Regions from separate parts of the Microbacterium gawkjiense genome, predicted to be linked through region 2. Evidence: predicted binding sites of a transcription regulator. Region 2 holds the regulator's gene; each other region holds the start of a gene.
The links. Region 2 encodes HrcA, which represses chaperone genes, less so after heat shock. Its sites were predicted from a motif close to TTNGCACTCGNNNNNNNCGAGTGCNAA; they were not measured.
Positions count from the first base shown of each region.

Region 1: a site for HrcA is predicted at 3,340-3,366, ahead of groL (chaperonin GroEL). Genes of this name have one in related genera too.
Region 3: a site for HrcA is predicted at 1,265-1,291, ahead of Q9S71_RS02380 (Hsp20/alpha crystallin family protein). Genes of this name have one in related genera too.
Region 4: a site for HrcA is predicted at 2,711-2,737, ahead of groES (co-chaperone GroES). Genes of this name have one in related genera too.

Region 1 covers NZ_JAUZVV010000002.1:988,317-993,691, reverse strand. Annotated here, with positions in the region: gene Q9S71_RS13030 (serine/threonine-protein kinase) at 1-798, opposite strand, end outside; gene msrB (peptide-methionine (R)-S-oxide reductase MsrB) at 920-1,324, opposite strand; gene Q9S71_RS13020 (DUF3263 domain-containing protein) at 1,412-1,672, shown strand; gene Q9S71_RS13015 (LytR C-terminal domain-containing protein) at 1,682-2,314, shown strand; gene Q9S71_RS13010 (cold-shock protein) at 2,458-2,661, shown strand; gene Q9S71_RS13005 (DUF4303 domain-containing protein) at 2,672-3,073, opposite strand; gene groL (chaperonin GroEL) at 3,434-5,053, shown strand; gene Q9S71_RS12995 (hypothetical protein) at 5,272-5,375, shown strand, end outside.
Region 2 covers NZ_JAUZVV010000002.1:235,727-241,101, reverse strand. Annotated here, with positions in the region: gene Q9S71_RS09250 (HIT domain-containing protein) at 1-308, opposite strand, end outside; gene Q9S71_RS09245 (16S rRNA (uracil(1498)-N(3))-methyltransferase) at 353-1,090, opposite strand; gene dnaJ (molecular chaperone DnaJ) at 1,093-2,208, opposite strand; gene hrcA (heat-inducible transcriptional repressor HrcA) at 2,240-3,274, opposite strand; gene hemW (radical SAM family heme chaperone HemW) at 3,345-4,562, opposite strand; gene Q9S71_RS09225 (DUF1990 family protein) at 4,562-5,212, opposite strand; gene lepA (translation elongation factor 4) at 5,222-5,375, opposite strand, start outside.
Region 3 covers NZ_JAUZVV010000001.1:480,379-485,753, forward strand. Annotated here, with positions in the region: gene Q9S71_RS02370 (DUF2207 domain-containing protein) at 1-214, opposite strand, end outside; gene Q9S71_RS02375 (MarR family winged helix-turn-helix transcriptional regulator) at 251-679, shown strand; gene Q9S71_RS02380 (Hsp20/alpha crystallin family protein) at 754-1,203, opposite strand; gene Q9S71_RS02385 (prolyl oligopeptidase family serine peptidase) at 1,343-3,394, shown strand; gene Q9S71_RS02390 (alpha-amylase family protein) at 3,440-4,876, shown strand; gene Q9S71_RS02395 (organic hydroperoxide resistance protein) at 4,931-5,353, opposite strand; gene Q9S71_RS02400 (MarR family winged helix-turn-helix transcriptional regulator) at 5,367-5,375, opposite strand, start outside.
Region 4 covers NZ_JAUZVV010000001.1:1,661,518-1,666,892, reverse strand. Annotated here, with positions in the region: gene Q9S71_RS08025 (ABC transporter substrate-binding protein) at 1-1,099, opposite strand, end outside; gene rarD (EamA family transporter RarD) at 1,256-2,194, opposite strand; gene groES (co-chaperone GroES) at 2,326-2,622, opposite strand; gene Q9S71_RS08010 (THUMP-like domain-containing protein) at 2,793-3,992, shown strand; gene Q9S71_RS08005 (hypothetical protein) at 3,994-4,482, opposite strand; gene tsaD (tRNA (adenosine(37)-N6)-threonylcarbamoyltransferase complex transferase subunit TsaD) at 4,479-5,375, opposite strand, start outside.

The DNA.
Region 1 (5,375 bases), 750 kb from region 2:
GTCGAGGGCCGGAGGCCGCTCGGCCGGGTCGATGCGCGTCATGTCGCGCAGCAGGTCCCGCCATTCCGCGTCGAGCTCCGCAGGGATCTCCGGTGGGGCCTCGAGTCGGGCGAGGGCGGTGGCGACGCCGGCCGCGTCGGGGAAGGCCCGCTTCCCTGTCAGGGATTCGATCAGGACCAGGCCGAGGGCGTAGACGTCGGCGGGCGGTGCCGGATCGACGCCCTGTACCTGCTCGGGAGCAAGGTAGGCGGCGGTGCCGATCACCTCGCCGGGGTTCGTCACCCGTGCGGTGTCGACGAGATACGCGATGCCGAAATCGGCGAGCTTCGCGCGGAACTCGTGATCGGGGAGGTGAGACGGTGCGAGCAGGACGTTGGATGGCTTGACGTCGCGGTGCACCACGCCGGCGCCGTGTGCGACGTGGAGGGCTTCGCCGAGCTCGGCGGCCATCGTCGCCGCCGCGGACGGGGTCAACGGAGACCGGGCGATGCGTGTCGTGAGGGTGGGTCCCTCGACGAGCTCCATCACGAGGTAAGGCGGGTCCACGTCGAGTTGCGCGTCGTAGAGCGTCACCAGCGACGGGTGGTTGAGCGCCGCCAGCACGCTGACCTCGCCGTGCGCACGGCTGTCGGCGGCGACTCCGTCGGCCCCCGAGCGCACAACCTTGATCGCGACCTCTCGGCCGAGGACGACGTCCTCGCCGCGGTGGACGTCAGCCATGCCGCCGCGGCCGAGCGTCTCACCGAGACGGTAACGGCCGCCCAGCAGGTCGTCTGCGTGGTCGGTGGTCTCGGGCATGTGCATCCTCCGACCGCGGCGTCCCTCACCGCGTCCGAAGCCACGGTAGACGCACGACGCCGCGCCGACACCGGGGTTGACGGTGTCGGCGCGGCCTGCAAGCGGGGCGGTGCCCCGGAGGTCAGTCGTTCTTCGGGGTGAACGACAGCGACAGCGAGTTCATGCAGTAACGGTCGCCCGTGGGGGTGCCGAAACCGTCGGGGAACACGTGCCCCAGGTGCGAGCCGCAGTTCGCGCAGCGCACCTCGGTGCGCACCATGCCGTGGCTGCGGTCCTCGATGAGCTCGACGGCCTCCGGGCGGACCGACTCGTAGAAGCTCGGCCACCCGCAGTGCGAGTCGAACTTGGTACCGCTCTGGAACAGCTCTGCGCCGCACGCGGCACAGGTGTACAGGCCGGCGCGGTCCTCATCGAGGAGTTCGCCCGTCCACGCGCGCTCCGTCCCGGCCTGCCGCAGGACGGCGTACTGCTCGGGAGTCAGCTCCTCCCGCCACTGCTCGTCGGTCTTCTCCACGCGATAGCTCATGTGTTCTTCCTTCCCTCGACATATTCAACCGGACGAACCGCCCCGATGTTCCGGGGTGTCGGAGGATCTCGGTCGTACCGTGGGGGAGTGCCCCTCTCCGATCGCGACCGCGCCGTCCTCGATTTCGAGGCCCGCTGGCACGGGCACTCCGGGGCGAAGGAGGAGGCGCTGCGCGCCGAGCTCTCGCTGACCCCTGCGCGCTACTACCAGCTGCTGGGGCGGATCCTCGAATCAGCGGATGCCGTCGCCTACGATCCGGTCCTCGTGCACCGTCTGCGGCGGCTGCAGACTGCGCAGGAGCGGGAGCGGCGCACCCGCTCCAGGGTGCTCCCGGCATCCGCCCGGTAGCATTCTCGGGTGCCGTCTCCGACCTCCCCGCCCGAGCCAGAGCAGCCCACCGCCGCCGACCCGTCCGAGACCGCGGCGCGCTCCGCAGTGAAGGATCGCTTCGACGACCTCCCGGCCCGTCCGGCTCGGATCGGGGCGCACCGCGCCGAGACGCCGCGGCTGCGCGTCGGCGTCATCGTGCTGTGGTCTGTGGTGGCCACCGTCGCCATCGTCGCGGCGGGGGTGCTCAGCACCCTGTTCGCGACCGGTCGTCTGGACTTCAGTGCCCGCTCGGCGCCCGGTTCGTCGTCGCAGGTGGTCGCTCCGCAGGTGGACACGTCGTACGAGGTGCTCGTGCTGAACGCGACCCCCGACGCCGCGCTGGGTGACGCCGTCCGCCAGGACGTGATCGCCGCCGGGTGGGCGGAGGCGGACGTCCAGGAGAGCAACGCCAGCTCCGACGACTTCCCGACCACGACCGTCTATTACGGCACGACCGCCGACGAGGCTGCGGCCCGCGGTCTGGCCGACGCGATCGGCGGCGCCGAGGTCTCTCTCGACGACACCTATCAGGTCGTCGCGCCGCCCGAGACGGCGAGCGCCGGCGGTGACCCGCGATCCCAGCTCGTGGTGATCGTCGGGCTTGATTTCGGCTCGGAGTGAGCCCGTCCGCGGCGGCTCGGCCGTCGCGTGTTTCGCCGCCGTAAACACTTGGGTTCGGAAGTGTCAACAAAGCCGGGAACCGCCGGATCCGGCAGGGGGCCGTGGCTAGCATTTCGGGTGTCCCACAGCTTCAGGAGATGCGCATGACCCAGGGAACCGTCAAGTGGTTCAACGCCGAGAAGGGCTTCGGCTTCATCACGCTCGGCGACGGACAGGATGTCTTCGTCCACTACTCGAACATCGAGATGTCGGGGTTCCGCGTGCTCGAAGAAGGTCAGGCCGTCGAGTTCACCGTCGGAACCGGGCAGAAGGGCCCGCAGGCCGAATCCGTCCGCGTCGTCGCCTGACGCCGGTCGGTCAGCCCGCGTAGCGGGCGAGGAACGGCCCGCTCAGCTCGGGCGGGTTGAGTTCCGCGGCGGAGCGGTTCTCGATGGACTCGGACGCATCGCTGTCGGTGACCGACACGAAGAGGGTGACACCGTGCAGCGCGTCCGCGCGCTCCTCCCGGAGGGCTGCGAGCGCCGCGATGAGCACGTCGGTGTGTTCCTCGAACCAGTCGTCCGCGTCGTCGTCGGCCTCGTCGATGGCCCGCGCGACGGCTTCGACCTGGTCCCACCCGACCAGTTCATCCCGCCACTCGGCGGTGTCCCCACGGAGGTAAGCGTCGTAGCCGGGCTCCGAGAGATCGCCGTTCTCGGCGGCATCGGATCGTCGGGCATGGAGATGCTCGAGCGTGGTGAGGCAGAGACCGGGGCTCATGCCGCCGTCGTCGGTCGTCAGGACGACGGCCCTACAGGTGCTCGCCGTCGAGCGTGGCGACGGCGTCATCGAAGGCGGCGAGAGTCGCCTCGCGCAACACTGCGCGGATGGCGGGGCGGCTCATCCGGGGACCTCTGCGACCGTGATCATCCATTCCTCCGTGCGGTGACGGGGCCGTTGCCGCGGTGCTCGCCGCGGCGTGTGCCACGGTAGCGCGAGCCGGTGTCGCGCGGCTTGCACTCCCTAGGGTCGAGTGCCAGAATGATTTAGCACTCACTCATCCTGAGTGCCAGAACTATCCCGCTCCCAGTCCCTGGGGGCACGGTACTGAACCTCACGTCCGGGAGGGACGACACACTTATGGCAAAGATCATCGCTTTCGACGAGGAGGCCCGCCGCGGCCTCGAGCGCGGCCTCAACACCCTGGCCGACGCCGTCAAGGTGACCCTCGGCCCCCGTGGCCGCAACGTCGTGCTCGAGAAGAAGTGGGGCGCTCCCACGATCACGAACGACGGCGTGTCGATCGCCAAGGAGATCGAGCTCGACGACCCGTACGAGAAGATCGGCGCGGAGCTCGTCAAGGAGGTCGCGAAGAAGACCGACGACGTCGCCGGTGACGGTACGACGACCGCCACGGTCCTCGCTCAGGCGCTCGTGCGCGAGGGTCTGCGCAACGTCGCGGCCGGTGCCGACCCGATCTCCCTCAAGAAGGGCATCGAGAAGGCCGTCAAGGCTCTCTCCGACGAGCTGCTCGCCGGCGCGAAGGAGATCGAGACCAAGGACCAGATCGCGGCGACGGCATCCATCTCGGCTGCCGACCCCGAGATCGGCGCCCTGATCGCCGAGGCCATCGACAAGGTGGGCAAGGAAGGTGTCGTCACCGTCGAGGAGTCCAACACCTTCGGCACCGAGCTCGAGCTCACCGAGGGTATGCGCTTCGACAAGGGCTACATCAACCCCTACTTCGTCACCGACGCCGAGCGTCAGGAAGCGGTCTTCGAGGACCCCTACATCCTGATCGCGAACCAGAAGATCTCGAACATCAAGGACCTTCTGCCCGTCGTCGACAAGGTGATCCAGGACGGCAAGGAGCTCCTGATCATCGCCGAGGACGTCGAGGGTGAGGCTCTCGCGACCCTCGTGCTCAACAAGATCCGCGGCATCTTCAAGTCGGCTGCCGTCAAGGCCCCCGGCTTCGGCGACCGTCGCAAGGCTCAGCTGCAGGACATCGCGATCCTCACGGGTGGCCAGGTCATCACCGAGGAGGTCGGTCTCAAGCTCGAGAACGCCACCCTCGACCTGCTCGGCCGTGCGCGCAAGGTCATCATCACCAAGGACGAGACCACGATCGTCGAGGGTGCCGGTGACGCGTCGCAGATCGAGGGTCGCGTGACCCAGATCCGTCGCGAGATCGAGAACACCGACAGCGACTACGACCGCGAGAAGCTGCAGGAGCGCCTCGCCAAGCTCGCCGGCGGCGTCGCCGTCATCAAGGCGGGTGCGGCCACCGAGGTCGAGCTCAAGGAGCGCAAGCACCGCATCGAGGACGCCGTTCGCAACGCGAAGGCGGCCGTCGAGGAGGGCATCGTCCCCGGTGGTGGCGTCGCGCTGATCCAGGCCGGCGAGAAGGCGTTCGCGAGCCTCGAGCTCGAGGGCGACGAGGCGACCGGCGCGAACATCGTCAAGGTGGCCATCCAGGCTCCCCTGAAGCAGATCGCGCTGAACGCCGGTCTCGAGCCCGGTGTCGTGTCGAACAAGGTCGCCGAACTCCCCGCGGGTCAGGGCCTCAACGCCGCCACGGGCGAGTACGTCGACATGTTCGCCGCGGGAATCATTGACCCGGCCAAGGTCACGCGCTCCGCGCTGCAGAACGCCGCGTCGATCGCCGGTCTGTTCCTGACCACGGAGGTCGTCGTCGCCGACAAGCCCGAGAAGGTCGCGGCGCCGGCAGGCGACCCGACCGGTGGCATGGACTTCTGATCCACCGCTGAACGGCTCACGAAGGGCCCCTCCTCCGGGAGGGGCCCTTCGTCGTGCGGCATCGGCACCTGCTTCCGCAGAGTCTCGTGCAGAAGTCAAGGGAGCATCCGTCTCGGTCGAAGCGGACGAGTCTGGGGTCCAGGCAGCGAGCACGCAGAAGCGTCGGTCGTCACCGCGCAGCGTCGCACGGGCCGTCACGTCGATTCGAGGAGGTTCCCATGACAGACCACGATGACTCCGCCGTCCAGGCCGACGACGCGTCTTCAGAGCAAAACGGTTCAGACAGCGACGGGACCGAGAAACCCGGAGGTCTCGGCAAGGA
Region 2 (5,375 bases):
ACGTGGGCGTGGACGTGGAAGACGGTCTGACCGGCGCCGGGGCCGGTGTTGAAGATCAATCGGAAGTCGCCGTCGGCGTGCTCGGCGGCCAGGCTGTTCGCGAGCCCCACCAGCTCGGCGAGCAGGGCAGGGTCGCCCGCGGCGAGCTCGACGACGTCGCGGTACTGCTCGCTCTTCGGTATCACGAGCAGGTGCACGGGAGCCTGCGGGGCGATGTCACGGATAGCGAACGCGTTCTCGGTCTCCGCGATGATCTCGGAGGGGATCTCACCCCGGAGGATGCGGGTGAACACCGAAGACTCGCTCATCCTCCCAGTCTAGTCAGCGGCTCCCGGCGTCGGCCGGTGCCGACTCACCAGCGGCCGAGCGCCCGGTTGACCAGCGCGAGCGCTGCGGGACCGGCGGTCGAGGTGCGCAGGACCGTGTCGCCGAGCCGCACGAGGGTAGCGCCGGCGGCCTGCAACGCGTCGAGCTCGTCGGGCGAGATCCCGCCCTCCGGCCCGACGACGAGCAGCACGTCACGGGTGTCTGCGGCGTCGAGGTCGACCGCGGAGAGCGCAGCGGATGCCGTGGGTTCGAGCACCAGCATCCGTGCCGACTCGGCGTGCGAGACGAGTAGCCGCGTCGTCACCGGGTCGGCCACCTCGGGCAGCCAGGCACGGTGGGCCTGCTTGGCCGCCTCGCGGACGATCGACTCCCAGCGTGCGACGCCCTTGGCGACCTTCGCGCCGTCCCACCGCGAGACGGACCGGGCTGCCTGCCACGGGAGGATCGCGTCGACGCCGAGTTCGGTCGCGGCCTGCACCGCGAGCTCGTCGCGATCACCCTTCGCGAGCGCCTGCACGAGCACCGAGCGCGGCGACGGCGCCGGGTGCTCCCGCCGCTCGACGACCTCGACGATGACCTCCTTCGGTGCGACCGAGGCGACGGTTCCCGTGAGCCAGAGGCCGCGTCCGTCGCCCACGCTCACCCCCTCCCCGACCCGGATGCGGCGCACGGCGGCCGCGTGGTGCGCCTCGGCGCCCGTCAGCCGGACGACGTCGCCCGGGCGCGCGGCACCGGCATCCTCGATCAGGAAGTGCAGGGCCACGGTCAGCGCTTGAACTTGCCGCGGAGCTTGGAGAACAGGCCCGGGTGGAACTCGGCGAGGTGCGGCGGCGCGGGGCGCGTGCGCTTGGCGAGCTCCTGGACGAGGGCCCGCGACTTGGGATCGAGGTGCGACGGGGTGACCACCTGCACGGCGACGCGGAGGTCGCCGCGCTGCTCGCCGCGGAGCGGGGTGATGCCGCGCCCGCGGATGGTCAGCTCGTCGCCCGCCTGGACACCCTGGCGGATCTCGAGATCGACGGGGCCGTCGAGCGAATCGATCGTCACACTCGTGCCGAGGATCGCGTCGATCATCGACACCTCGAGGGTCGCGAGCAGATCGTCGCCGTCACGGCTGAAGACGTCGTGCGGCGCGACCGTCACCTCGAGGTACAGGTCGCCGTTGGGCCCGCCCGCGGGGCCGACCTCGCCCGATCCGGGCAGCTGCAGGCGCAGTCCCGTCTCGACGCCGGCGGGGATGTCGATCGACACGGTGCGGCGCGCGCGAACGCGGCCCTGGCCCTGGCACGTGGAACACGGGTAGGGGATGGTCGTGCCGTAGCCCTGGCAGGTCGTGCAGGGCTGCGACGTGACGACGTTGCCGAGCAGGCTCCGCACGGTCCGCTGGATCTGCCCCGAGCCGTGGCAGATGTCGCAGGTCACCGGCTGGGTGCCGGGCTGGCAGCACGAGCCCTGGCAGGTCTCGCACAGCACCGCCGTGTCGACCTCGATGTCGCGGTGCACGCCGAAGACGACGTCGCCGAGAGTCAGGTCGACGCGCACGAGGGCGTCCTGGCCCCGCTCGCGACGCGAGCGCGGGCGTCCGGCACGCGTGCCCCCGCCGCCTCCGCCGAAGAACGTCTCGAAGATGTCGCTGAAGCCGCCGAAGCCGGCCCCGGCGCCGCCGAACGCCCCGGAGTCGCCACCGAGGTCGTACCGCTGGCGCTGGTCGGGGTCGCTCAGCACGTCGTACGCGTGCGTCACGAGCTTGAAGCGCTCCGCCGCATCCTCTCCCGGGTTCACATCGGGGTGGAGCTGTCGCGCCAGTCGGCGGTACGCCTTCTTGATCTCCTCGGGGCTCGCGTCGCGCGCGACACCCAGGACCTCGTAGTGGTCAGCCACAATCACCTCTCCGGCCCGGAGGCCGATTCGTTCAGCGCGACTTCTCGTCTTCTTCGAGCAGACGCGTCAGATAGTGCGCGACGGCACGGACCGCCGCGAGATTGGTGGGGTAGTCCATGCGGGTCGGACCCAGCACGCCCACGCGCGCCTGCGAGCCGCCGGCGTCGTAGTCCCCCGCGACGACGGATGCCTCGGCGAGCCCGAACGGCTCGTTCTCGCGGCCGATGCTGGTCGCCAGTCCCCGGTCGTCCGCGACCATCTCGCCCATGAGGCGGAGGAGCGTGACCTGCTCCTCGATCGCCTCGAGCAGAGGGTAGATGCTGCCGCGGAAGTCCGCTTCGCGACGGGCGAGGGTCGCGGACCCGGCCATGACCATGCGGTCCGAGCGGAACTCGTCGAGCTCCTCGCCGATCGCGCGCAGGACGATCCGCCGGTTCTCCTCGCGGGGGGCCGGAGCCTCCTCCTCGAGGATGCGGGCGATCGCCGCGGCACCGTCGCGGACGCTCTTGCCGGTCAGCAGCGCGGCCATCGCGAGCTTGAGCTGCTCGGCCTCCTCGGCGGACGGCTCGGTCGCGAGGAACGCGACCCGCTGCGAGACCCGTCCGGTGTCGGTCACGACGATGATGACGATGCGGGTGCCGCCGAGGTGGACGACCTCGACGTGCGAGACGTTCGCCCGGGCGAACGACGGGTACTGCACGATCGCGACCTGTCCGGTGAGGCGGGTGAGCGTGCGGACCGTGCGGACGAGCAGGTCGTCGAGGTCGCCGGTGTCCTCCAGGAACGCGCCGATCGCGGAGCGCTGCGCGGAGGTCAGCGGACGGACCTCGGCGAGATGGTCGACGAAGACCCGGTACCCCTTGTCGGTGGGCACACGGCCCGACGACGTGTGCGGCGCGATGATGAGTTCCTCGTCCTCGAGGAGGGCCATGTCGTTGCGGATCGTGGCGGCGGACACACCGAACTGGTGGCGGTCGACGATCGCCTTGCTGCCGACGGGTTCCCGCGTGTCCACGTAGTCCTGGACGATCGCGCGCAACACCTGAAGACCGCGTTCCGAGACCATCATCCCTCCTCCGCTGGCACTCTCGATCTTGGAGTGCCAATTCTACCGCGCGCGGAGCGTTCTGCTCGGATCACTCGGTGAGCGCCCGCACGACGGCGTCGGCGAGAAGCCGCCCGCGGCGGGTCAGCACGATCGTGCCGTGGACCGCCGCCGCGCCGTCGACGAGCCCGTCGGCGATGAGGGATGCCACGTTCCGCCGCCCGGTGGCCGTCGCCTCGTCGACGGCCACCCCATCGACGATGCGCGAGCGCAGCAGGATGTCCTCGAGGCGGCGGGCCTCGGCATCCGGTCGCTCCCGTCCGGCCGCCGGCGACTGTCCCGCCGCGAGGCGCTGCGCGTACGCCGCGGGGTGCTTCACGTTCCACCACCGGAGTCCGCCGATGTGGCTGTGGGCGCCCGGGCCGTACCCCCACCAGTCCTGGCCGCGCCAGTACGACAGGTTGTGGCGTGACCGCTGCGCGCGGTTCGTCGCCCAGTTCGAGACCTCGTACCACCCGTATCCCGCCGCGGCGAGCAGTTCGTCGGCCAGCTCGTACATGTCGGCCTGCAGATCGTCATCGGGAGCGGGCACCTCGCCGCGGCGGATCTGCCGCTCGAGTTTCGTGCCGTCCTCGACGATGAGCGCGTAGGCCGAGACGTGATCGGGTGCGAGGGCCGTCGCCGTCTCGAGCGAGGTCCGCCAGTCCTCCCACGACTCCCCCGGAGCGCCGTAGATGAGGTCGAGGCTGACCGCCAGCCCCGCGTTCCGTGCCGCGGCGACCGCGGTGGCGATGTTCGCGGGGTCGTGGGTGCGGTCGAGGGCGGCGAGGACGTGCGGGACAGCCGACTGCATGCCGATCGACAGGCGTGTCACACCGGCGGCCGCGAGGGTCTCGGCCACGGCGTCCGTCATCGTGTCGGGGTTCGCCTCGACCGTCACCTCGGCACCGTCCGCCAGACCGAAGGCCTCCCGGACGCCGTCGAGCATGCGCGCCAGGTCGCCGGGCGGCAGGAGCGTCGGGGTGCCGCCGCCGAAGAACACCGTCTGCGCGGGGCGGAGCGGTCCGCGTTCGGCCAGCACGCGCCGGGAGATCGCGATCTCGCGCAGGACCTCGTCGGCGTACGCGTCCTGTCGGGCGCCGCGCAGTTCGGTCGCCGTGTAGGTGTTGAAGTCGCAGTAGCCGCAGCGGACGCGGCAGAACGGGACGTGCAGGTAGACGCCGAAGTCGACGTCGTCCGACACGCGCACGTCGGCGGGCAGTGCGCCGTCGAGAGGAGCGGGATCGCCGAGGGGAAGGGCCGAGCCCATCAGGAGCCGGTGGCGTACATCGGCGACATCGCCTGCAGGTACCCCTGGAACAGGGCGCGACGCCGACGCTTCACCAGCGGACGCCAGAGGCGGTAGAGCACGCCGGTCGGCTTGTCGAAGGCGCGGACCGTGAACCAGACCTCGTCGTCGTCGCGCCATTCGAGCAGGAAGGACTCCTCGCCGCTGACGACGGATCCGCCGACGGTGCCGAGCGAGAACCCGACCCGACGCGGCTCGTCGACGACCGAGATGACCCGGAGCTCGGCATCCGCTCGCATCCCGCCGACGCGCCCCCGAAGGTGCACGGTCGTCCCGGCGCTCGCGAACGGCACACCGTCGGCGTCGAAGCGCTGCTCGTCGTCGAGACGACTGGGCTGGACGGCGTTGCCGTCGGCGTCGAAGCCGACACCGGAGTACATCGGACCGGATGCCGGGCGCACATCGGTCACCTGGAGACCCGCCCCGCGCTGCGCTCCCCACCCGAGGAGCGACTCGGTCGAGGTGACGAAACGGCTCTCACCGCTGCCGAGACGCCAGGACGCCTCCGCCGGGGTCGTGCCCTTCGGCGGATAGCCCATGAGATCGGGGGCCTGCGTGGCCCCGACGGCGGCGTAGTCGACGGTCCCTGCCTGGAAACTCCCGCGGCGCATCGTGCCAGCCTACTTCTTGTCCTTGCCCTCGACGTCTCCCGAGAGCGCGGCGATGAACGCCTCCTGGGGGACCTCGACGCGGCCGACCATCTTCATGCGCTTCTTGCCCTCCTTCTGCTTCTCCAGCAGCTTGCGCTTACGGGTGATGTCACCGCCGTAGCAC
Region 3 (5,375 bases), on a different contig from region 2:
GGTCGGTCTCGGGGAACCGCGCCACGAACTCCTCGACCACCCGCATCCGACTCGTGCCGTCCTCGGCGCGGGTCAGCGTGTAGTCGACGGTCAGACTGTCGAAGGAGAAGTCCTCGACGTCGGCGTTCGCCGCCGAGGGAGCGCCCACGAGAACGCCGAGCGCGACGGCGACGACGGCTCCGGCACGGGCGAGACGACGGGACCAGGGCTGCACGCGGTCAACCCTATGAGCGACGCTACAGTTGACGCCATGACCGACCGCCGCCTCGCCATCGCTGCCTGGGAGAGCCTCTTCCGCGCGCAGCACGAGGTCCTGGCGGAGATCTCGCGGGACTTCGAGGACGACGACCTCTCGAGTGCCGAATACGACGTGCTCCTGACCGTCACGCGCTGCGAGGGTCACACCGCGCGGCTGCGCGACGTGACGGCGAACATGCTCATCAGCCAGCCGAGCGTGTCGCGCCTGGTCGACCGGATGGTGGCGCGGGGGCTCGTCGCGAAGTGCCCCGACCCCAACGACGGCCGCGGCGCCGTGCTGCGCGCCACGGAGCAGGGCGCGGCGATGTTCCGCCGGCTCGCGACGACGCACGGCCGCACCATCGCCGAGCGGATGTCGGTGCTCACCGACGACGAACTCGCCGAGCTCGAGCGGCTCACCGCTCGCCTGCGCGGCGTCTGACGACAGGAAGATCGCCCCGCACCCGAGACGGGGTGCGGGGCGATCGTCGTCTCACCGCCGGAGCGGTGCGCCGGTCACTGGTCGATCGGCTGCGGCTCGCTCTCGCGAGTGGTGATAGTCGGGGACGAACCGTCGGCGACGACCTCGACCTTGCGCGGCTTGGCCTTCTCGCTCACCGGGATGGTGACGGTCAGCACACCGTTGTTGTAGGTCGCGGTGATGGCGTCGGTGTCGATGCCCTGGCCGAGGTTCAGCTGGCGGAGGAAGCTCGCGGTCTCACGCTCGCGCGTGATCCACTTGACCCCCTCGCCCGACGACAGCGTGCGCTCGGCGCGGATGGTCAGCAGCTGGCCGTCGACGTCGATGTCGACCGACCCCGGGTCGATGCCGGGGAGGTCGGCGTTCAGCACGTAGTGGTCGCCGTCGCGGTACAGGTCCATCGGCATCCGTCGCGGGCCGCGGCGCGTGTCGAAGAGCGTCGACGCCAGGCGGTCGATTTCACGGAACGGGTCGTAGGTCGCCATGATTCTCTCCTTTGTGCAAGTGGTCTGAAAGTTGAGCCCCTGCGGCTCAAGTACGTCCAGATTAGCACTCGCGCATGGAGAGTGCCAATGGTTCTCGCACGGCGAACGACGCGGCGGAGGTGCCCCGTAGGCTGACCGCATGAGCGCCCACGAGATCGCCCCCGAGCCCGCCGACCCGTTCCTCTGGCTGGAGGAGATCGACGGATCCGCGGCTCGCGCGTGGGCCGCGGAGCGCACCGCCGAGACCGAAGGCGCCTATGCGGGCGCTGCCCGCGACGCGCTCGAGACCAGGCTCACCGGCATCCTGCAGGACCCCGACCGCCTCGTCGTCCCCAGTCGTCACGGCGACCTCATGTACGACCTGTGGCGGGATGCCGACAACCCGCGCGGCCTCTGGCGCCGGACGTCCCTTGCCGCCTTCACGGCGGGCACTCCGGACTGGGAGATCCTGCTCGACGTCGACGCACTGGGCCGCGAGGAGGGAAGGACCTGGGCCTTCGCCGGCGCGACGCACGGCCCGGCCGGCAGCGGCCGCGCGCTCGTGCGCCTGAGCCCCGACGGCGGTGACGCCGCCGTGGTGCGCGAGTTCGACCTGGAGACCCGCCGCTTCGTCGAGGACTCCCCCTTCGCCCTCGACGCGGAGAAGTCCATGATCGCGTGGGTCGACCGCGACACGCTGCTCGTCGCCACGGCCCTGCACGGCGGCGGCGTCACGGACTCGGGCTATCCGATCACCGCCCGCGCCTGGCGCCGCGGCGAATCGCTCGAGGACGCGCCGCCGATCCTCACGGGTGTCTCGTCGGACGTCGGCGTCTTCGCACACGTCGATCACACGGGCGGTTCCGCGACGCCGATCGTCGTCATCGCGCACGACTTCTTCCACTCCGAGGCGTGGGTGTGGAACGGCGCCGAACCGCACCTGATCGCCGTGCCGCAGGACGCGCACGCCGACGTGCACGGAGACCTGGTCGCCGTCCGGACGACGACGCCGTGGCGCATCGGCGACACGACGCATCCGTCGGGCACCCTCCTGCTCGGCCCCCTCGAGACCGTGACGAGCGGGGACGGGTCGGGACTCCGTGTCGCGTTCGCGCCGACCGACACCGCGGTGCTCGAGTCCTGGACGTGGACGAAGACCCGCCTCGTGCTGACGATCCTCGACCGCGTGCAGAGCCGGCTGGTGTCGCTCGACCCGGCGACGCTGACCGGTGTCGAGCTCGACCTCGGGCTCGGCGACGACGACCTCTTCAGCGCGAACGTCGCGACAGCCGACGACGACGAGGACGACCAGCTCTGGGTCGTCGCGCGCGGCTTCCTCACACCGCCCACCCTGCTCGTCCTCGACCCGGGAGCGGAGCCGCGGGTCGTCGACCGCAGCCGCGCGACCTTCGACGCGACGGGTCTCGTCGCCGAGCAGCACTGGGCGACGTCGGCCGACGGCACCCGGGTGCCGTACTTCGAGGTCGGCCCCCGCGAGCGTCACGGCGCTCTGCCCGTGCTGATGAACGGCTACGGCGGCTTCGAGCACGCGCTGACGCCGGAGTACCCGACGATCGTGGGCCCGGCTTGGCTCGAGCAGGGTCGGGTGTACGTCGTCGCGAACATCCGGGGCGGCGGTGAGTTCGGCCCGGAATGGCACCTCGCGGCGCTCCGTGAGAACCGCCACCGCGCGTACGAGGACTTCGCCGCCGTCGCCCGTGACCTCGTCGCCCGCGGCGTCTCGACCCCCGACCGCATCGCCTGCCACGGGCGCAGCAACGGCGGGCTGCTCGTCGGCAACATGCTGACCCAGTACCCCGACGACTTCGGCGCGATCGTGTGCGGCGTCCCGCTGCTCGACATGCGGCGGTACACGCGCCTGTCGGCCGGCGCGAGCTGGATCGCCGAGTACGGCGATCCCGACGACCCCGCCGACTGGGAGTTCGTGAAGACCTTCTCGCCGTACCACCTCATCGAGCCCGGGCGGCGGTACCCGGCATCCCTCATCTACGCGGCGGCCAGCGACGACCGGGTCGGGCCGGTGCAGGCGCGCAAGATGGCGGCGCGGTTGGCGGACGAGACGGATGCCGAGGTGCACTACCTCGAGCCCGTCGAAGGCGGTCATGCGGGCACCATCGACGCGGCGGCCACCGCGGCGCTGCATGCGACGATCCACGCGTTCCTCGACAGCACGGTGGGCCGCGCCGACTGAGGCGGGAACGCCCGCCCTCTACGCTGGGAGCGGGAGGTCCACCGCATGAGCACCATGGGGGCCGTCGAGGAGGAACTCGCGGCCACGCTGTCGACCGTCGCTGAGTGCACCCGCGTCGACGAGGCCGCGGCGGACCGCATCCGTCGGCACCTTCCCGCGCTGCACGACGCCCTCGCCGAGCGGGCGGACTCCTCGTCGTCGCTGCTGGCCGATCTCGTGACGGCAGCGGTAGTGGCGGCGAACGGTCGCTCGCTCGAACTCAAGGTGCACGGTGAGCAGCGCGCGGCCCACGCGCCTACTTCCCGCTCGCGCTACGCCCTCGGCGCGGCGTGCTTCGCGGATCGTTACGCCGGCAACCTCGCGGGGCTCCGCGACGAGATCCCAGCGCTGCGCGAACTCGGCGTGAGCGTGCTGCACGTGCAGTCGCCGTTCGCCCGGCGCGAGGACGGCGCCGTCGACCTGCGCCGCGGCGACCCCGGACTCGGCTCGATCGACCGGCTCTCCGACCTGGCGGCCGAACTGCGCCTGTCGGGGATCGCCCTGGCCGTCGACGTCCCCGCCGCCTCGGATCTGCGCGTGTTCGTCGACGATCTGCTGTTCCTGGCCGGCCGCGGCGTCGAGGTCTTCCTCGTCCCCGACCGCGAGACGGCGGCGGTCACCGCCCCGGTGCTCGCGATCGGTGCGCCCGGGGTCGAGGTGCTGCCGGCATCCCCCGGGTCCGCGCCGCTGTGGCAGGCGTTCGCCACGGGGGACGCCGCTCCCCTGCAGCACGCGCTCGAGCGGCGTGACGGACGCAGCGTCGTCGTCGCCGTCCGCGACGCCGACGCGGTCGTATGGCAGACGGATGCCGCCGAGCTCACCGCGCGCTACACCGACGGCTCCGCCTTCGGCCGGGGGATCGCGACCGACGGCGGCGTCGCGGGGACCACGGCCTCGCTCGCCGGCGTCGAGGCCGGCGACCCGCTCGGCGAGGCGCGGGTGGTGCTGGCCCACGCGCTCCTGCTGAGCCTGCCGGGGCTGCCGATGCTGTGGCTCGGCGACGAGGTGGGCCAGCTCAACGACCCGACGTTCCGCGACGATCCGGAGCGACGCGACGACGCCCGGTGGACGCACCGGGGCCAGAAGCCGCGGGACCGCTACGCCCAGATGACGGATGCCGCCACCTCGGCCGGCCGGCTCCGGCGCGACATCACGAAGCTCATCGCGGTGCGTCACACGACGCCGGAGTTCGACGGGGCGCGCCTCATCGGTTTCGACGTGCCGGCGCCGTCGGTCGTGGGCTACCAGCGACCCGGCGACGGGACCGTCGTGCTGATGCTGGCGAACGTCGCCGCCGAACCGGTGCACGTGCCGGCCGTGACGCTGTCGGGCTTCGCGCCGACCGCCCTCGATCTCGTCGAGGGTGTCGACGTCGGGATCGACGAAGGGCTCACGCTGCCCGCCTGCGGATTCCGCTGGCTGCGCGTGAGCCCTGTCGCTTGAGTCCGGTCCTCTGAGACCGGCCCTCTGAGTCCGGCCCTCTGAGACCGACGGAGGTCAGTCCTCGACGACCGTGACGGTGACCTCGATGTTGCCCCGGGTGGCGTTCGAGTAGGGGCAGACCTGGTGCGCGGCATCCGCGAGCGCCTGCGCCTGGTCGTGCGGGAGGTTGGGGATGACGACCTCGAGCTCGACGGCGAGGCCGAATCCGCCCTGGCCGTTCGAGCCGATGCTGACGCGCGAACCGACGCTGGTGTCCTCGAGGGTCACCTTCTGCGCGCGGGCGACGGACTGCAGGGCGCTGTGGAAGCAGGCGGCGTAGCCCGCGGCGAAGAACACCTCGGGGTTCGGAGCGCCACCGGCGCCACCCATCTCCTTGGGGACGCGCACGTCGGTGTCGACGAGACCGTCGGCGGTGCGGACGTGCCCGTTGCGGCCGCCTCCGGTCGCGAGGGCCTCTGCGGTGTAGAGGGCTTCCATGGGGGTCCTTTCGTCAGGAGGC
Region 4 (5,375 bases), on a different contig from region 2:
CGAGGAGGATGACCGCGTCGTAGGACTCGGGACCGTAGGTGTAGTCCTTGAGCTCCTCGTTGCCCTCGCCCGTCCAGAACGCGTTGAGATCCTCGCGGAACGTGGCGATGCTGTCGGGGTCGACGGCGGGGTAGGTTCCCTTGGCGCCCGTCAGGGTGCCGGCCTCGAATTCGTCGCCGAAGTTCGAGAGGTTGCCGTCCACGAGGTACATCTTGTCCTTCGGGAAGTCGGCACCCACGAGCTCGGGGATGATCGTCTTCACCTCTTCGAACGTGATCAGCGCGATGGCGTCGGGGTCAGCCGCGAGGACGTCCTCGACCTGAGCCGAGAAGTTGGTGTCACCCGTGTTGTACAGCGACGCGGAGACCACCTTGCCGCCGGCGTTCTCGAAGGCGGCCTTCGTGAAGCAGGCGAGACCCGTTCCGTACGAGTCGTTGAGGATGATCATGCCGAGCGTCTCGGCGCCATCGCCCGCGATGAGGTTGCCGAGCACCTCGCCCTGCAGGACGTCGGAAGGAGCGGTGCGCCAGTAGAGACCCTTGTCCTCGTAACCCGTGAAGGCGGCCGAGGTGTTGGCGGGCGAGAATTGGATCGCGTCGGCGGCGATGACCTGATCGATGAACTGCAGCGACGTGCCGGAGGACGCCGCGCCGATGATCGCCGTGGCGCCCGCGTTCAGCAGACGGGGGATCTCGGTCTCGTAGGCCTTGTTGTCGGTGTCGCCCGAGTCGCCCTGGACGAGGTCGATGGTCACACCCTTCGCCGCTTCGTTGACCTCAGCGGCAGCGAATTCAGTGCCGGCGATCTCAGGCGGGCCGAGGAAGGCGAGGTTTCCGGTGACAGGCAACGCGGTGCCGATGGTGAACTCGAGGTCGGTGGCGGGGCCCTCCGACGTGGAGTTGTACTCCGGGGTGTACGAGGCCGGTTCGGCCTCGTCGCAGTTGACCGGGAACTTGAAACCGGCCGGCTCGTTGGACGCGCCGCCGGACGCTGTGGGGGTCGAGGATCCGGCGCAGCCGGCCAGGACCAATGCGCTCGCGCCGACCAGGGCGATGGCGCCCATGACCTTTGCGGAACGCGAACGGGAGAGAACGCTCATTGTGCTCCTTGCTGTGGTGACACGGGTCAGTTCGGGACCAGCCCGGTGTGTTCAACCTAGTGGCGCGCTCGTCTCCCCAATGTTGCCGTTCGTTAACGATGTGTAACGAGGTGGGCACGCTCCCATAACGGTCGCGGAAAGCGGCATCGGGCGAGGTCAGACGGGGTCGGGCACCACCGCTTCGGCGCGGGTCCGGTTGCGCCGGGAGGACAGGAGCGAGTCCACCGTGAAGACCGCGACGGCGACCCAGACGAGGCCGAATCCGATCCAGCGCTCGAAGGGCATCGGCTCGCCGAGGATGAGCACCCCGGTGAGGAACTGCATGATCGGCGCGATGAACTGCAGGATGCCGACCACGGTCAGCGTGGTGCGGCGGGCGCCGGCGGAGAAGAACAGGAGCGGAACGGCGGTGACGGCCCCCGCCAGCAGGAGCAGGACGGTGTGCCCGGTCCCCTCGCGGCCCATCGTCAGTCCGGAGGTGACGCCGACGAGGACGAGCTGGAGGACGGCGATCGGCACGAGCCAGAAGGACTCGAGGGTGAGGCCGCTCACGGCATCCACCGACGGTCCGATCTTCTTCTTGACGAGACCGTACGTCGCGAAGCTCGCCGCGAGGGCGAGCGCGATCCAGGGCACGCGGCCGACCGCGACGATGATCACGACCACCGCGACGCCCGCGATGCCGACCGCGACCCACTGCGCGGTGCGCAGACGTTCCTTCAGCACGATGACGCCGAGGAGCACGGTCGCGATCGGGTTGATGAAGTACCCGAGGCTCGTCTCGACGACGTGACCGGTCAGGGTCCCGATGAGGAAGACCTGCCAGTTGACGTAGATGAGCAGGCCCGCCAGGAGCGTCCAGAGCATGAGGCGACGATCGCGCAGGATGACCCGCATCCGCCCCCAGCCGCGGGTGATCGCGAGCAGCGCGATGCAGAAGACGAGGCTCAGCAGGATGCGCCAGCCGACGACCTCCCACGGGGTCGTCGGGGCGAGGCTGACGAAGTAGAGCGGCAGGAAGCCCCACAGCACGTAGGCCGAGAAGACGAAGATGCCCCCGAGCGACTTCTCGCGCGCGGCCTGCTCGGGTGTCATGAGCACAAGCCTACGACGGTCATGACAGCGGGCGCGTCATCCGCACTGCCGTCGATCGCCCGGATCCTGCCATCAACGGGACAGGGCCCGGATGCCGAAGCATCCGGGCCCTGCGCTGCGGTCGCTGCGTGTCAGCGGACGACGACCGCCAGGACGTCGCGAGCCGACAGGACGAGGAACTCGTCGGCGCCGAACTTGACCTCGGTGCCGCCGTACTTGCTGTACAGGACGCGGTCGCCGACGGCGACGTCGAGCGGAACGCGGTTGCCGTTGTCGTCGATGCGGCCGGGGCCCACGGCCACGACCTCGCCCTCCTGGGGCTTCTCCTTGGCGGTGTCAGGGATGACCAGGCCACTTGCGGTGGTCTGCTCGGCCTCGACCTGCTTGATGACGATGCGGTCTTCGAGCGGCTTGATGGAAACCGACACGGTCTACCTCTTTCTTGCTGGTGGGGTCCTGCTACAAGACTCATCAGCACTCGCTTACCGAGAGTGCTAACAAAAGTCTAGAGCGCGGTTGGCACTCATGCAACGCGAGTGCCAACACGATGACGGATGCCGCGACGCGCCATCCGACCGCGGAGACCTAGGCTGGCCGGATGGACAAGGCCGAGCTCACCGCCCTCCTGACCCCCCAGGGACTACGGATGATCGACGAGGTCGGACCCCTGGCATCCACCGCCGAGGTCGCGGCCGCCGTCTCGCGGCTGCGCGCCGCCGGCCACTCCCCCGATCTCGTGTCGGCCGTCGTCGGTCAGGCGCACCTGCGGGTGCGCGCAGAGGGCAAGTTCGGTCCGTTCGCCGAGCGCATGCTGTTCACCCGCGCGGGACTCGAGCAGGCGACCCGCCTCGAGGTCGCCGCCCGGCACGCCGGACGGTTCCGGGCCGCGGGGATCACCCGCGTCGCCGACCTCGGATGCGGCCTCGGCGGCGACGCCCTGGGACTCGCGGGCATCGGCCTCGACGTGCTCGCGGTCGACGCCGACGAGACGACGGCCGCCCTCGCCGCCTACAACCTCGCGCCGTTCGGCGACGCCGTCACCGTGCGGCAGGGCCTCGCCGAGGAGACCGACCTGGACGGCTGGGACGCGGTGTGGCTGGACCCCGCCCGCCGGACCGCGGGTCACAGCGAGACCAGCCGCACCCGGCCCGAGGACTGGTCACCCTCGCTCGACTGGGCGTTCGCCCTCGCAGAACGGATGCCGGTGGGCATCAAACTCGGACCGGGCCTCGATCGCAGCCTGCTCCCCGACGACGTCGAGGCGCAGTGGATCAGCGTCGACGGTTCGACCGTCGAGCTCGTGCTGTGGTCGGGCGCCCTGCGTCGCGACGGCGTGGCCCGCTCGGCGCTCGTGATGAGGGGCGGTGCCGCGGCAGAGCTGACGGCGGCCGCCGACGCGCCCGACGAGCCGGTGCGCGAGCTCGGCGCCTTCCTCCACGAGCCCGAGGGCGCCGTCATCCGCGCGCGCCTGATCGGCGAGGTCGCCCGGGAGCTGCAGGCGGGGATGGTGGCCGAGGGCATCGCCTACCTGACCTCGGATGCCGCCCTGACGAACCCCTTCGTGCAGACGTTCCGCGTGCGGGAGGTCCTGCCGATGAAGGTGCCCGCGATCAACGCCGCGCTCCGCGAGAGGGGCGTCGGCACCGTCGAGATCAAGAAGCGCGGCGTCGACGTCGACCCGGCGCAGTTCCGACGCAAGCTCACGCTGCGCGGCGACGCCTCGGCGACGCTCATTCTCACGAGGGTCGGCGAGGGGCGGGACGCGAAGCGGGTCGCCGTGCTCGCCGAGCGCGTCTGAGTCAGCCGGACAGGGCGCCCTGCGAGGCCGCCCACCACAGCCAGCCGGCGCTGTAGGCGAGCGAGGCGATGCTCAGGCCGAGGCCCCAGAACGCGGTCTCGCGCTTCTCCCACGGGCGTCGCAGCGCGAGGACCGCGAGGACGACGCCGATCACACCCACCGGGAAACCCCAGCCGACGAAGCAGGCCAGCACGAGCGCGAGCGACCCGAACAGCAGCGACCAGCCGGCGCTCCGCGGCAGCACCGGCGCCGGGGGGATCCAGCGGACGTCCGGGGCAGCGGCCTCGTCGGGATCCGGGTGCACCGCGAGCGGCGGCGCGACGGGCAGCGGCTGCGTGAGCTCCCGACGGAAACCGCCCCGGTGCGCGCCGGGGAGCGCGGTGTCCGCCGGCGCGAGGACCACGTCGGGCGATGCCGCCTCGACGGCGGGGGCGGCGGGGGGCTCGTCCGCGGCAGGTACGGCGGGCGGCGGCATCCGCTCGTCGCTCATGACGAGGGCTCCACCTGGATCGTCGTGACGGGCAGGGTCGAGTCGGCGCCGAACGCGAGGGTCGAGGCGGGGCGACCGCTCATGATGAGCTCGGACGCCAGTGCCGCGATCATCGCCCCGTTGTCGGTGCAGAGCGAGAGGGGCGGGATGCGGACGGCCACCCCCGCGGCCTGCGCACGCTCGAGCGCGACGTCGCGCAGACGCTTGTTCGCGATCACGCCGCCACCCAGCAGCAGGCGAGGCACGTCGTGACGCGCGCAGGCGTCGAGCGCCTTCGTCACGAGGACGTCGACGACCGCTTCGCGGAAGGATGCCGCCACGTCGGGCACCGAGACGGGCTCACCGGCCGCCTCGCGCTGCTCGACCCAGCGCGCGACGGCGGTCTTGAGCCCCGAGAACGAGAAGTCATAACGGTGCTCGGCCATGTCGGACGCACGCGACATGCCGCGCGGGAACCGGATCGTCTGCGGGTCCCCCGTCGCGGCGGCCTTGTCGATCTCGGGGCCGCCGGGATAGGGCAGACCGAGGATGCGGGCGATCTTGTCGAACGCCTCGCCGGCGGCGTCGTCCATCGTCTCGCCGAGCAGCTCGACGTCGGAGACGAGGTCGCGGACGAGGAGCAACGAGGTGTGCCCGCCGCTGACGAGGAGCGCGACGGTCGGGTACTCGACCTCGTCACCGGTGAGGATGTCGGCGGCGATGTGCCCCACCAGGTGGTTCACGGCGTACAGCGGTTTGTCGAGGCTGACGGCGAGCGCCTTTGCGGCGCCCACGCCGACCATGAGCGCGCCGGCGAGACCCGGCCCGCTCGTGACGGCGACGGCATCGAGGTCGCTCAGCGACACCTGCGCCTCGGCGAGCGCCGCCTCGATCGCCGGCTGCAGCGCCTCGAG